4 regions of the Glutamicibacter ectropisis genome follow, and region 4 is predicted to be linked to each of the others. Evidence: predicted binding sites of a transcription regulator. Region 4 holds the regulator's gene; each other region holds the start of a gene.

Region 1 (3,132 bases), 1.6 Mb from region 4:
CGGCTTCCAACACGTGCTGACCATGTACGGCGGAATCATCGCCCCACCCCTGGTGATGGGCAACGCCGCCGGTATGGATACCGCCCAGGTCGGCGTGCTGGTGGCCTGCTGCCTGTTTATCGGCGGGCTGGCCACCATCCTGCAGACCCTAGGCATTCCGTTTTTTGGCGCCCAGCTTCCCCTGGTTCAGGGCACCTCCTTCTCCGGGGTCGCCACCATGATCGCGATCCTCAACGCCGACGGTGGTATGCCGGCGGTCTTTGGCGCGGTGCTCGCCGCGGGAGCGATCGGCATTGTGATCGCCCCATTCTTCGCGAAACTCCTGCGCTTCTTCCCGCCGGTGGTCACCGGCGTGGTCATCACCATCATCGGTGTCTCACTCTTCCCGGTCACCGCTGACTGGGCCATGGGCGGCTCGGCGGCCGGCGAAAACTACGGTTCGATGAAAAACATCGCGCTAGCGGCGATCACCTTGGTGATCCTGCTGGCCCTGTCCAAATCCGGGGTCCCCGCGCTTTCGCGCCTCTCAATCCTGCTCTCCATCGCCCTAGGCACGCTGGTCGCGGTCTTCATGGGCATGGCCGATTTCTCTCAGGTGCTTACCGGTGAAATTTTCGCGGTGCCGACCCCCTTCGCTTTTGGGCTGCCGATCTTTAACCTCAGCGCCATCATTTCGATGCTGATCGTCATCCTGGTGACCTACACCGAAACCACCGCTGACATGCTCGCGGTCGCCGAAGTCACCGGTTCAAAGGTGGATTCGCGCCGCATCGCCAACGGCTTGCGCGCCGACATGCTCTCCTCCACGGTCGCCCCAGTCTTCAACACTTTCACCCAGTCCGCCTTCGCGCAAAATGTCGGACTCGTCGCGATCACCGGAGTCAAGAGCCGCTTCGTGGTGGCCGCCGGCGGTGGAATCCTGGTCATCTTGGGCCTACTTCCGGTCCTCGGCCGAGTCATCGCCTCCATCCCGCAGCCGGTGCTCGGTGGCGCAGGCGTGGTGCTCTTCGGTTCGGTGGCCGCTGCCGGAATCCGCACCCTGGCCAAGGCCAAGGACGACAACTTCAATATGCTCATCATCGCGACCTCGCTGGCCTTTGGTTGTATCCCGATGGTCAAGCCTGACTTCTACGCGGCCTTCCCTAACTGGGTCGGCACCATCTTCCAATCGAGCATTTCCTCGGCGACGATCATGGCCGTTCTGCTGAACATCATCTTCAACGAGCTATCTTGGGGCCAGAAGAAAATCTCCCAGCGCACCATCTACAAGTACCAGCTCGACGCTTTGTCCGACGGCGATCACCTGATCGATGGCAAGCTCTACGATCACCAGGGTCTGGAAGTGCAAATCATCGCCGAGCAACCCGGTCAAGCCGGCGATCGGCCCATGCCTCAAGGCTGACCTCCGGCGCGTGCGCTTTCGAACTTTTCGACCTCCTAAGCGCACGCTCCATCCTGCTTTTTCAGCCTTGATCACCCCGTCAACCCGCCCCTGACCTGAAACATCAACGTGTTCTAAAAGTTATCCACCCGCAACCAAATAATCGAAGACATATTCGACTAACAGGCGTAAAATAAGAATATGTCCGAAACAACGATCCCCACACCAGAGAACCCCACCCCAGAACACCACGACGCGTTCACCGCCGTGATCAAAGGCATGGAAGCCACCCTGGCACAGATCGAAGAACACGGCACCACCAAAGAATGCTTAGCGACCATCAACCAACTCGAAAACGCGATCTCCTCCCTGCACTACCACCAAGCAGCCCTCGCCCACCAAACAGAGATCACCATCGTTCAAGAAAACACCGAACGCGGAAACTTCAAACAACTCAACCGCGGCGCCGCAGCAAACATCGCCCTCGCACGCAAAACAGACCCCCACGGTTACAGCGAATACCTAGAGAACTGTCGCATCCTCTTCAACGACACCCCACACCTGGCCGCAGCCTACAGTCGTGGGGAATTCACGGAAGCGCAAATGCGGGCCATCCTCACCCCACTAGCCCAGGTCAAAGCCCGCCGCCGCACCGAATTTGATGACCTCTACGCCCAAAACCCACACATGTTCGCCAACCTGGGCACCAAGAAAATCAGTGACAAGGTCAAAGACTTCACCCTCACCTACGCCTCGGATGATCAGTGCAAAGAGCAAAAGAGTGCGGAAGAGCAGCGTCGTATCAAGTTCACACCCCACCCGTCGACCGGGATGATGAGCATCCACGCAGAACTCCCCCTGATCGCAGGGATCGCCATGAAGAACGCGGTGAAAACCAAGTCGAAGAGTTTGAAGTCTGTGGGAGATGAACGAACCCGGGCGCAGATTGAAGCGGACTACCTCGCGAGTTTCTGCACTCACCCGGAAGCCAAAGTCCCAGTGCAGGTCAGTGTTGGGTTGATCATGACCGATAAAACCCTGTTCTTGGGTGACCGGCAGCCAGCCTACCTTGAAGGATACGGGGTGATCGCACCCCAGTACGCCAGGGAGCTACTTGCTGGTGAAGAGATCCTGAACAATATGACGTTGGCGGAAATGGCGACCACCCGGCCGCCAGCGTTCATCAACGCCCTAGAAGCCACCGCAGAACTGGTTCGCTTGTATACGGCTCCAGGGGACAAAGAACTGGTCGCGATGGATTCTAAAGCGCGGATCTTCCCGGAGAAACTCAAGAAGTTCATCAGGATGCGTGACCGAAGGTGCCGCACCCCCTTCTGTGACGGAACCATTGAAGAGATTGATCATGTGACCCAAGTGTATTTGGGTGGGCATACGTGTGTGACTAACGGGGATGGACGCTGTAAGTTCTGTAATCAGGCGAAGGAAACCCCGGGATGGCAAGAGTTTGTCCTCAGTGACGGTTTGCATAAGTTGAAGATCGCGACCGGGATGGGGCCGACGTATCATTCCACGGCGCCACCGGCGACGGGGTTCGCTCATCAACCCTATAAGCAGTGCATGAGTGAAGCGGAGTGGGTGCAGACCTTTGAGGCCTGGTTGAATCAGCCACCAGACCCAGGCAGTGAACCGCCCGGAAAAGATGATGGTCCGCCGGATGTTGAAGACCTCGCAGCATAACCATGCTCAATAGTGGGTTGGATACACGAATCGCCCCAGAAAAGACCTGGGGC
Region 2 (3,132 bases), 930 kb from region 4:
CGCGGTGAGCAAGCCTAGCGGGAACTCCACAGAAACATTCTGCAGGTTGTTTTCGCTGGCTCCTACAACCTTGAGCTTGCGACCCTTATCAACCTTGCGACGCTTGGCCGGAACGTCAATCTTCTTTCGCCCCGATAGGTAGTCGCCGGTCAACGACTGAGTATTGGCTTTCAGCCCTTCCACAGAGCCTGAATGGACCACTTCACCGCCGTGCTCACCGGCACCTGGTCCAATGTCCACGATCCAGTCAGCTTCGGCGATCGTATCTTCGTCGTGTTCCACCACGATGAGAGTGTTGCCTAAGGAGCGAAGGTGCAACAAGGTGTCAATTAGGCGGCGATTGTCGCGCTGGTGCAAACCGATCGATGGTTCGTCAAGCACATACAGCACGCCAACGAGACCGGAACCAATTTGCGTCGCCAAGCGAATTCGCTGGGCTTCACCACCGGAAAGAGTTCCAGCGGCACGCTCAAGGGTCAGGTATTCCAACCCCACGTCCAGTAGGAACTTCATACGAGCGTCAATTTCCTTTAGAACCTGTGCGGCGATTTTCGCTTCACGGGCCGAAAGCTCGATGGTCGATAGGAAGTTCGCTGCACTACGCAAATCCATCGCGGATACTTCAGCAATGGAACGTCCGCCGACCAGCACCGAGAGTGAAGCCGGGTTCAGACGGGCTCCCCCACACGTTGGGCAAGGAATCTGACGCATGTACTGCTCGTAACGGTCGCGTGCATGATCAGACTCTGTTTCTTCATGCTTACGGTGCACATAGGAAATGACACCTTCAAAACCTGTCGAGTACTTACGCTCACGTCCGAAGCGGTTCTTGTACTGGACCACAACCTTGTGGTCCTTACCGTTAAGGATTGCTTCGCGAGCCTTGGCTGGCAGATCTTTCCATTGCGTGTTCAATGTAAAGCCAAGCTCGTTGCCCAGGCCTTCGATCAGGCGGTTCCAGTACTCAGTAGTTGCTTTACCCAAGGACCATGGAGCGATGGCCCCGTCAGCTAGGGTAACTTCCGGATCAGGGACGATGAGGTGCTCATCAACTTCCAGCTTGGTACCAATACCCGAGCATGCGGAGCAGGCACCAAATGGATTATTGAAGGAGAAGGTACGTGGTTCGATTTCGTCGATGGCTAGCGGATGCTCATTCGGGCAAGCCAGGTTCTCTGAGAACGCACGAACTCGCTGCGGGTCCGACGCCTCAAGATCAACAAAGTCCGCCAACACACGGCCATCGGCGATCCCCAGTGCGGTTTCGATCGAATCGGTCAGACGCTGACGCGCATCTTCCTTGATGGCCAGTCGGTCTACCACTACTTCGATGGTGTGCTTGACCTGTTTAGCCAACTTTGGAGGGTCATTGAGCTGAATCGTCTCGCCATCAACGCGAGCACGTGCAAAGCCCTTTGAGGAGAGCTCGGCGAAGAGGTCGACGAACTCGCCCTTACGAGCGCGAACCACTGGTGCAAGGATCTGGAAGCGCGTCTTCTCTGGCAGCTCCATGAGCTGATCCACGATCTGCTGCGGTGTCTGCTTAGAGATTGGTTCATGACAGATTGGGCAATGTGGGCGGCCGACTCGCGCCCACAGAAGACGCATGTAATCGTAGACTTCCGTGATCGTGCCAACGGTAGATCTAGGGTTGCGACTCGTGGATTTCTGGTCAATCGACACTGCTGGCGACAGGCCTTCAATGAAGTCAACGTCTGGCTTATCCACTTGTCCGAGGAACATTCGGGCGTAGGCAGAAAGGGATTCGACATAGCGTCGCTGACCTTCAGCGAAGATCGTGTCGAAAGCCAGTGAAGATTTTCCGGATCCGGAGAGTCCGGTGAAGACGATCATCGCATCTCGCGGCAGATCGATGTCTACATTTTTCAGGTTGTGCTCACGCGCGCCCTTAACGACCAGTCGTGTGAGATCTGTTTTCTTGCTCTCTGCAGTAATAGCCACGAAGCCATACTAATCGAAAACTGCTTCGAATAAGTGTACGAATGGTCCTATCTCACAGAAATTTTTCCCTAGGCTGATTTACCGTCTCGGCGAGCGCCGTTCTGGCGCTCCTATTGCGAAGCACCTGACAAGCGGTATGCCACCATTCCCTCAACCTGGCTTAGGACAACGACATCTTCATGTGTAAATCCTGCCCTTCTAAATTCCTCCACGTTCGGGATGGCATCCGTAGGTTTCCACGAACCTCTTTTGCAAACCGTCTGAGCATCAGTGAAATAGCTGTCCCTTGATGCTTTGTGCGTTCCTGGGGTTTTGGTACCTAGAGTCGCGGAGTAAATATAGTAAGGATCGCGCTCGACCGTGCACAGTACATTTGCTCCAACTGCATTTTCTAACGGGGCGATCGAACCATCCGAGTTGTTTACGACTTGCTCGCCCTCATCCAATGGAAGGATGGGCGTTGCCGTATTCTGCAATGGAGTACCGGCACCTTCATTTGTTTTGGAATGCTCTAAGGGATCGCTGAGTCTGTACTCCCATTTTCTCTTACCGGTTTTACTGTCGATTCCTACGGCCTTCCAGGTAAGATCATCCGTTTTCGTACGGTAATGATCTTTGCGTGTGGTGGTTAGCGTTTGCTTTCCACCGTCGTAGTAGCACAGCACAACTGTGTCGCCGGTGGCGCTGATCTTCCAAGGCATTACTGAGCCACAGGATGTTGCCACACCTTTTTGTTGCCAAAGGGTACGTCCGGTGTTCGCATCCAATGCAACAAATTTCGACAAGTCTTCAGCACGATAGACGGCTTTCTTCTTGTCGGTATCAAAAAAATCGTATTTGGCATGCGAACCATACCCGAGAAGTATGTCTTCATTGTCTTCTACGGTGTCCCACTTCCATCCGCTAGTGGTAGAAATACCCTTGGCAAATACTTGCTCGTAGGGTCGTTTCCAAACGGTCTGGGCGTCGTTGGAATAGCTCAACATTTCTCGATCGGAGTCATACCAGTATGCGATGAGCCCTTCCCCCAGCCTGCTTCCGCCCTGTTGGAGGCCGTATTCAATTTGGTTTGTCGTTTTCTCAGTCCACTGCTTTTTGGACCAATCAAATTTCAAATATTGGTATTCGGAGAATTTCTCCTTACGGGCTTTTGCGCCCTCTGTACAGAAG
Region 3 (3,132 bases), 1.1 Mb from region 4:
GCTGGGCATCCGCGATCAATAGAACGTCGGCGATGGCAGTGAGACAGGCGGCGATCGCTTCAGCGGTTTCGGAACAGACTCTCGTGACGATCAGTTCACCTTGATAGCTCTCGATTTCTCGAACAATACTTTCCTTATCACCCAAGACAACAACGGAGATACTCATTACTCAGCTCCGGCTGGATTGTAAATGACGATAATTCGTGAATCGTTGGCCAGTGCTTGCAGGAGTGGCTCTAGTTGGTTGGGTTCCACCAATAGTTCAAGATTTGTGCCTTGTCGGTCCACCAGACCGCCACCGCTTTCAACACGCGCAGCAACCTCGACCATCGACGAGAGTTTTTCTGGCACACCGTAAGTATTTCCTCCCGATGCGCGCTCTGCGATCCAAACGTCCACAAAGCTGCCCGGCGCAATGGAAGAGCTCAAGTCTGCTGGCAGTTCAATATTGATGGGTCGACGAGATCCAAGTTCACTGTGCGTCACGGATGTCACTGGGATAAGTTCCCCTGCACTAATGAAGGTGTTGGCACGAGCCAAGTCGACAATGTCTGCTTCCGGATCAAGGTAACGGCCAGCCGTCTCACCAAGTTGTACTTCTTGGGTTTTCATATTCTCGGCGGTTAGTTGCTCACCAAGAGTGATATTGGAGCGTGCCACATACACGGTGGTGGTCTCGTGCATTTCACCGACTAGGTACATCGTGCCTGCTACGGATGCCACAACAAGAACCGCGCCCAAGGCCAACCGTGGATCTTTCCAACCAGGACGTTTGATTCTCGCGGCTTTTGTTGATCGTGCCCCTTGGGCCACTTGTTCACTCATCGAGGCTCGACCTTCCACCGGAGAATGTGCTTATGGATGGTGAGCCTACGACAAGTTTCTTCCGTATGAAAGACCCATTTACATGGTGTGGATTAATTTAGCGTCGTGGATACGACCCATCCGATGGACTCCAGAGGGATCATGACTTGGGCCGCGGGATTGCTTGAGCGAACATATTCATCGCGTTGGTGCATTGAAATGAGCAGGAAATCCTTGGCTACCTGCCCCAAAGTTCCTTCGGCAATGAGCGATCCGTGAGTTCCATAGATTTGGCACCTAGACCGATCTCGCAACATGCCACGAAGTACTGCTGAAAACCTGATGGCCTTGCCGCTTTGACTTGTCAAAGGTGCTGCTCGCCTTTCGCTTGGCAAGGCAATTGATTCGACGACTTGGTAGCGAATAATCCATTGGCTCGCTTCGGTTTCTAGGCAAAAGTAATCAGTGGCGCAGGGGCCAAGTCGCGCACGAATCTCGGTATGACCAATCACCATGACGCTGATTTCGTTGCCGCGGTATTGAGACAGGACATCACTCAGCTGGGCCGTTGCCCGTTCAATACGAGTGTTCTCGGCGATTTCATCACGCAATTGCGCGCGAGTTTGTTCGGCTAGTTGAGCCTCAAGATCGTCAAAGAGTGAATCCCATCGCATGTGCCAACTGTACGAGACAAACAAATGTTTCGACAGGTCTTCACAAAAGCGCATCGAAGTGTCATTATCTTTATCAAATAACATCAAATGTCATTAAATGACATCCAAGGAAGTGTTTTCGATGATGAAGATACGAACGCTGGTTATCTTTTCCCTGTTTAGCGCTGCGGATTATGTCTTGATCTTCGTGGGCTTGAGGTTGATCTTGGACTTCCCCGCCAACGCATCAATGCCCCTTGAGCCGGCACGGCGCATTCAATTCCTCATCATCGTTTCGGCGTTCGTTCTTGCAGCCTTTGCGCTTCTGCGATTGGGGGTCAAGTGGCTGATTATTTGGGCGGCAAAGCATGAGCAGCGGCACGTACTCAACTTTTTCCAACGGGTCGCACCTCGATTCAGTCGCCGGGTTCTGAGTTCTGTCCTTGGCACGTCAATTGCGCTTTCAACTGCAGTGGCTGCTAACGCTGGCACAGTTATTCCGGTGCAAAATCTTTCAAGCACTCCCCATGCCGAGAGCAAGAGCTTGCCCGAATCAGTGGAATCAAGTCAGCGCAGTGTCCCCAATGCGCAATGGTTCCCAGAGCAAATTTCCGTGCCCCTGAACCGACTCATCTCATCGGGAGCACAACCAAAACACAAGACAGAAAAAACCATCACCGAGATTGTCGTCGCACAAGGCGAGAACTTATGGAGCATTGCTGCCACGCGCCTCGGACCGCAAGCAACAGCGGAAGAAATCTCAGCGTATTGGCCACAGGTTTATCAGGCTAACCGGCAAGTAATCGGTTCCGACCCCAATGTCTTAGAGGTTGGAACTGTCTTGGTCCTTCCGCACAGGCAATAATCATCCTCATTTCTCACTCAGCACCACATCAAGGAGCAATCATGAGTACCATCACCATCAGTGCCCGCGCCACTACCCCAGCGGCCCAACCAGTCGACTCCCTAGCGCCGAATTCAAGCGCTCCTGATACACCAGCCGATGCGCCAGCGCATCTGCGCAGAGCACTGGACCACATTTTTCATCGCACCGACTTGTGCCGGACCGAGCATCGGGCCATCGTGGAAATTACTCACTCAGTGGCACGGGCTGTTTTCGAAGTTGTTGCCGGGTACCGCAGCGTCAGCCAATTAGCATTTGTCATGGAACCAACCTGCATTGCCAAACTACAGCGGCGCGCCCTACTAGAAACTGGCCAATACTCCGCGGGACCAGAGCCAGGCACAGCGCATGGACAAATTCTCTCTTTGCATCTGGACCATTGCTTCTCCGGCGCGTGGGAATGCACAGCCATTCTCGGATTTAAAAACCGCGTCCGCGCCGTAGCTCTCAAAATTGAGCCATGGCACGGACGCTGGCAAGTGACCGATGTCGAACTTATTTAGTTTCGCTTGGACTTCTTTTTCTTCTTATTGGTCGCAGCCTGCGCACGGGTAGTGCTGGCTTCGCCGTCTTCGTCCGGGCCCGTGAACTGCAAGTTCTTTGGCTTCGCTGATTCATCGATCACTGGTGCATCAGCAGCAGCGGCACTACCTGTTGGGATGTCCAAGTTGAACAGTGCACCGATGCTCTCTTCACGAATGCCTTCCATCATGGTCTGGAACATCGTATAGCCCTCGCGCTGGTATTCCACCAGTGGATCGCGCTGCGCCA
Region 4 (3,132 bases):
ACTCCTGGCACATACTTTGTGTCGGTTCCGCTAGCAAGTAGTGGGTACATGGAATAAGTTGGCCCGAAGCTCATGAGGCTTCGCCCTGGTCCTCCGAAGGCCTGCAGGATTTGCTGAAGGATTTCATTGGATCCGTTGGCGGCCCAAATATTCTCAGAAGTTAAACTGTGACCCAAGTAGTCGGCTAGTAGCTCGCGCAATTCAGTGAATTCGCGATCTGGATACCGGTTGAGGTTTGTTGCTGCTTTCGCGACTTCTTGCGCGATCGCTTCTACCACCGTAGGAGGAAGCGGATGGGTGTTCTCGTTGACGTTCAGCTGAATGGGCACATCGATTTGAGGTGCGCCGTATGGAGATAGCCCGCGGAGATTCTCACGCAAGGGCAGCTGACTCAAAAGTTCACTGCGGTCATTCACGTGTTAAGTCTACGTGTGGACCAGCTTGGCGGGTGAATCCGCTACGAGCCAAGGTAACAATCCTAGACTCGTTGGTGTTGCTATTCAGCTAGTACTGGAATGGACAGTGAATCGCCGACGCGGATTTCGCTTCCGCTGAGGGAGTTCAATTCAGAGATGTGGTTCACGGCAGAAGTGATGTCGTAGCCATGAGCATATTCTTTGGCCAGGCTCCACACGGTGTCCCCCGGGATGACTGTAACGTCAACCGTTTCGACTCCTGTCGGAAGGTCGGATGAGGCGTGCGCGTCAGAAGCGAACATGGAGACCAGGAATGCGGCAATCACGGTGAGTACAAAAACGGGGACACCTACCAAGATGGCCCAGCCGCGGCGGTTGATGCGGATCTTCATGGGTGTCTGGCTTTGATTTGAGTCAAGTGCGATGGTTGCCATGACTTTATCTCCTCAAGATTGGTGAGCGAAGCGAAGGTGTGTTCGACACTAGTGTTTCGAAACAGTGTTCGAATCTAGTACATCTGTTCTAACAGAGCTTCGTCCGACTTGTCCAGAAGTTTTCGAACAAATCTTTGAAAGAAGCTCCACTATCGACTAAGATTTCGAAGTAGACGAGCAATGAAAACATCACATCATCTGGCTCCGACAGTTTGGACTATCGAACTTTCGACAGAACGCTAGGGAAGGCAAAATCTCATGTCAGCTTCACAACGCACTCCCCGATCGAATGCACGCTCGCTGACGATTCGCCAAAAGAAGATTCTGGAAACCATCCAGCGTGCCATTGGCAAGAATGGTTATCCACCATCCATGCGTGAGATTGGCGACTCGGTGGGACTCAAGAGCCTCTCTAGCGTCACGCATCAGTTGAGCCAGCTAGAAAAGCTCGGATACATTCGTCGAGATCCACGCCGTCCGCGCGCGATGGAAATCTTGTTGCCTCTGCAACTGACAGATGATGCAGAAAACGCTACGCAGTCTGAGAGCGCTGATGCTAAGACCAGCGAAGATGCCATGGTGATTGAGCTCAGCACCTCGGCCGACACAACAATGGTTCCTTTGGTCGGACGAATCGCAGCAGGTGGGCCAATCTTGGCCGATCAGTCCGTTGAGGATGTTTTCTCGTTGCCCCGACAACTGGTCGGGCACGGAGAATTGTTCATGCTCAAGGTTTCTGGCGATTCAATGGTCGATGCCGCAATTTGCGATGGCGACTGGGTGGTAGTCCGACGTCAGCAGAACGCGGAAAATGGTGACATTGTCGCCGCCTTGCTTGACGAAGAAGCCACCGTCAAAACTTTCCGCCAACGAGACGGTCACACGTGGTTGTTACCCCAGAATTCGCGCTACGAGCCAATTCTGGGCGACGCAGCGACGATTATGGGCCGTGTCGTTTCGGTGATGCGCTCGCTCTAGCCACGTAATGCCAAGAAGGGTGTTGATGCATGTGCATCAACACCCTTCTTGGCATTTGGTCTTACTTGACACTCCACGTATCAGCCATGGCACGGAGTCAGTTCAAGCCATTGTGCATAGACCATAAAGTGGTCTGGAGTGCTGTTCGGTCTACTTCTTGGTGGGCTTCAAACGCTCTAGAACACCAGAAATAACTTTCTTGTCGACTGTTGGCCACATCGGTGGCAACGTTGCTTTCAAGAAGCTCCCATAACGTGCGGTTGCCATGCGTGAATCCAAAATGGCAACAACACCTCGGTCATTAACCGATCGAATCAATCTACCCGCACCCTGTGCCAGCCGAATGGCAGCATGCGTAGCCGAAACCTGCATAAAGCCATTGCCGCCGTGTTTAGCAACGTCCTCGGTACGTGCCTTCGATATCGGGTCATCAGGCCGCGGAAAAGGAATCTTATCGATGATGACCAGGCGGCAAGAATCGCCCGGGACATCAACTCCCTGCCACAGTGTCATCGTGCCGAACAGACAAGTGTCGCGTTCCGTTGCGAACTGCTCCACCAAGGATTTCATGCTGGCTTCACCCTGACACAAAATGTCCACGTCCAACCGTTCGCGCAAGATGCTGGCTGCTTCTTCCGCTGAGCGTTTTGAAGTAAACAGGGCCAAGGCCCCGCCGCCGGAGGCCTTGATAAGGTCTTCGATCTCGTCCAAGGTTTCTGCGGCTAGTTGTCGGCCCGGTTTTGGCAAATGCTTGGCCACATACAAAATGCCCTGCTTGGGGTAATCAAAGGGACTGCCCACATCAACACCCGTCCAAGAGGGTGCACCGGCTCCCATCAGGCCTAGAGAGCCTGCGACAGCATCAAATTGCGAACCAATGGCCAATGTTGCACTCGTTAGTACCACGGTGCGCCCATCGAAGAGGCCTTCACGAAGCTTGCCTGCAACCGACAGCGGCGCGACGTTCAAAGTCGCTGGTTGTGATTCTTCCGCCTCAACATAGCCTCGGCCTTCGACAAACTCCCTAGGACGCGTTGTGTAAAGCACTTCACGTCGTTCCTCGGATTCAAGCATGCGAATCGCGTCATCCATGACAGCCTGAAGCTGAGACCGTGCGGTCTGACGACCGCCATCAGCAGGTGCATTAGCCTCTGGTTTAGATAGCGCCAACGCGAGACGCGCCTGCTCAACAATGTCGTTGAGGGCAATGCCCATATCCTCGCGCAGGCCTTGCTCCAAGAGACCAGTTGGAATCCCGGTGAGGGACTTTTCCAAGCGATTGGCAGCCTTGACCATTTCGTCAA

What was found. The regulator LexA, encoded in region 4, represses DNA repair genes until DNA is damaged. The targets are predictions, from matches to a motif close to TCGAACANNTGTTCGA.
Region 1: the regulator LexA is predicted to act here: its motif matches at 1,545-1,560, upstream of QMQ05_RS14470 (DUF222 domain-containing protein).
Region 2: the regulator LexA is predicted to act here: its motif matches at 1,988-2,003, upstream of uvrA (excinuclease ABC subunit UvrA).
Region 3: the regulator LexA is predicted to act here: its motif matches at 1,495-1,510, upstream of QMQ05_RS10265 (LysM peptidoglycan-binding domain-containing protein).

Annotation. Positions count from the first base shown of each region.
Region 1 is NZ_CP125942.1:3,085,536-3,088,667, reverse strand. It holds gene QMQ05_RS14475 (nucleobase:cation symporter-2 family protein) at 1-1,402, shown strand, start outside; gene QMQ05_RS14470 (DUF222 domain-containing protein) at 1,583-3,079, shown strand.
Region 2 is NZ_CP125942.1:2,032,257-2,035,388, forward strand. It holds gene uvrA (excinuclease ABC subunit UvrA) at 1-1,962, opposite strand, end outside; gene QMQ05_RS09435 (PQQ-binding-like beta-propeller repeat protein) at 2,073-3,132, opposite strand, start outside.
Region 3 is NZ_CP125942.1:2,214,375-2,217,506, forward strand. It holds gene QMQ05_RS10250 (AAA family ATPase) at 1-166, opposite strand, end outside; gene QMQ05_RS10255 (SAF domain-containing protein) at 166-825, opposite strand; gene QMQ05_RS10260 (hypothetical protein) at 918-1,478, opposite strand; gene QMQ05_RS10265 (LysM peptidoglycan-binding domain-containing protein) at 1,600-2,322, shown strand; gene QMQ05_RS10270 (Rv3235 family protein) at 2,364-2,864, shown strand; gene secA (preprotein translocase subunit SecA) at 2,861-3,132, opposite strand, start outside.
Region 4 is NZ_CP125942.1:1,101,876-1,105,007, reverse strand. It holds gene QMQ05_RS05125 (histidinol-phosphate transaminase) at 1-416, opposite strand, end outside; gene QMQ05_RS05120 (LysM peptidoglycan-binding domain-containing protein) at 497-850, opposite strand; gene lexA (transcriptional repressor LexA) at 1,109-1,828, shown strand; gene QMQ05_RS05110 (ATP-dependent DNA helicase) at 1,979-3,132, opposite strand, start outside.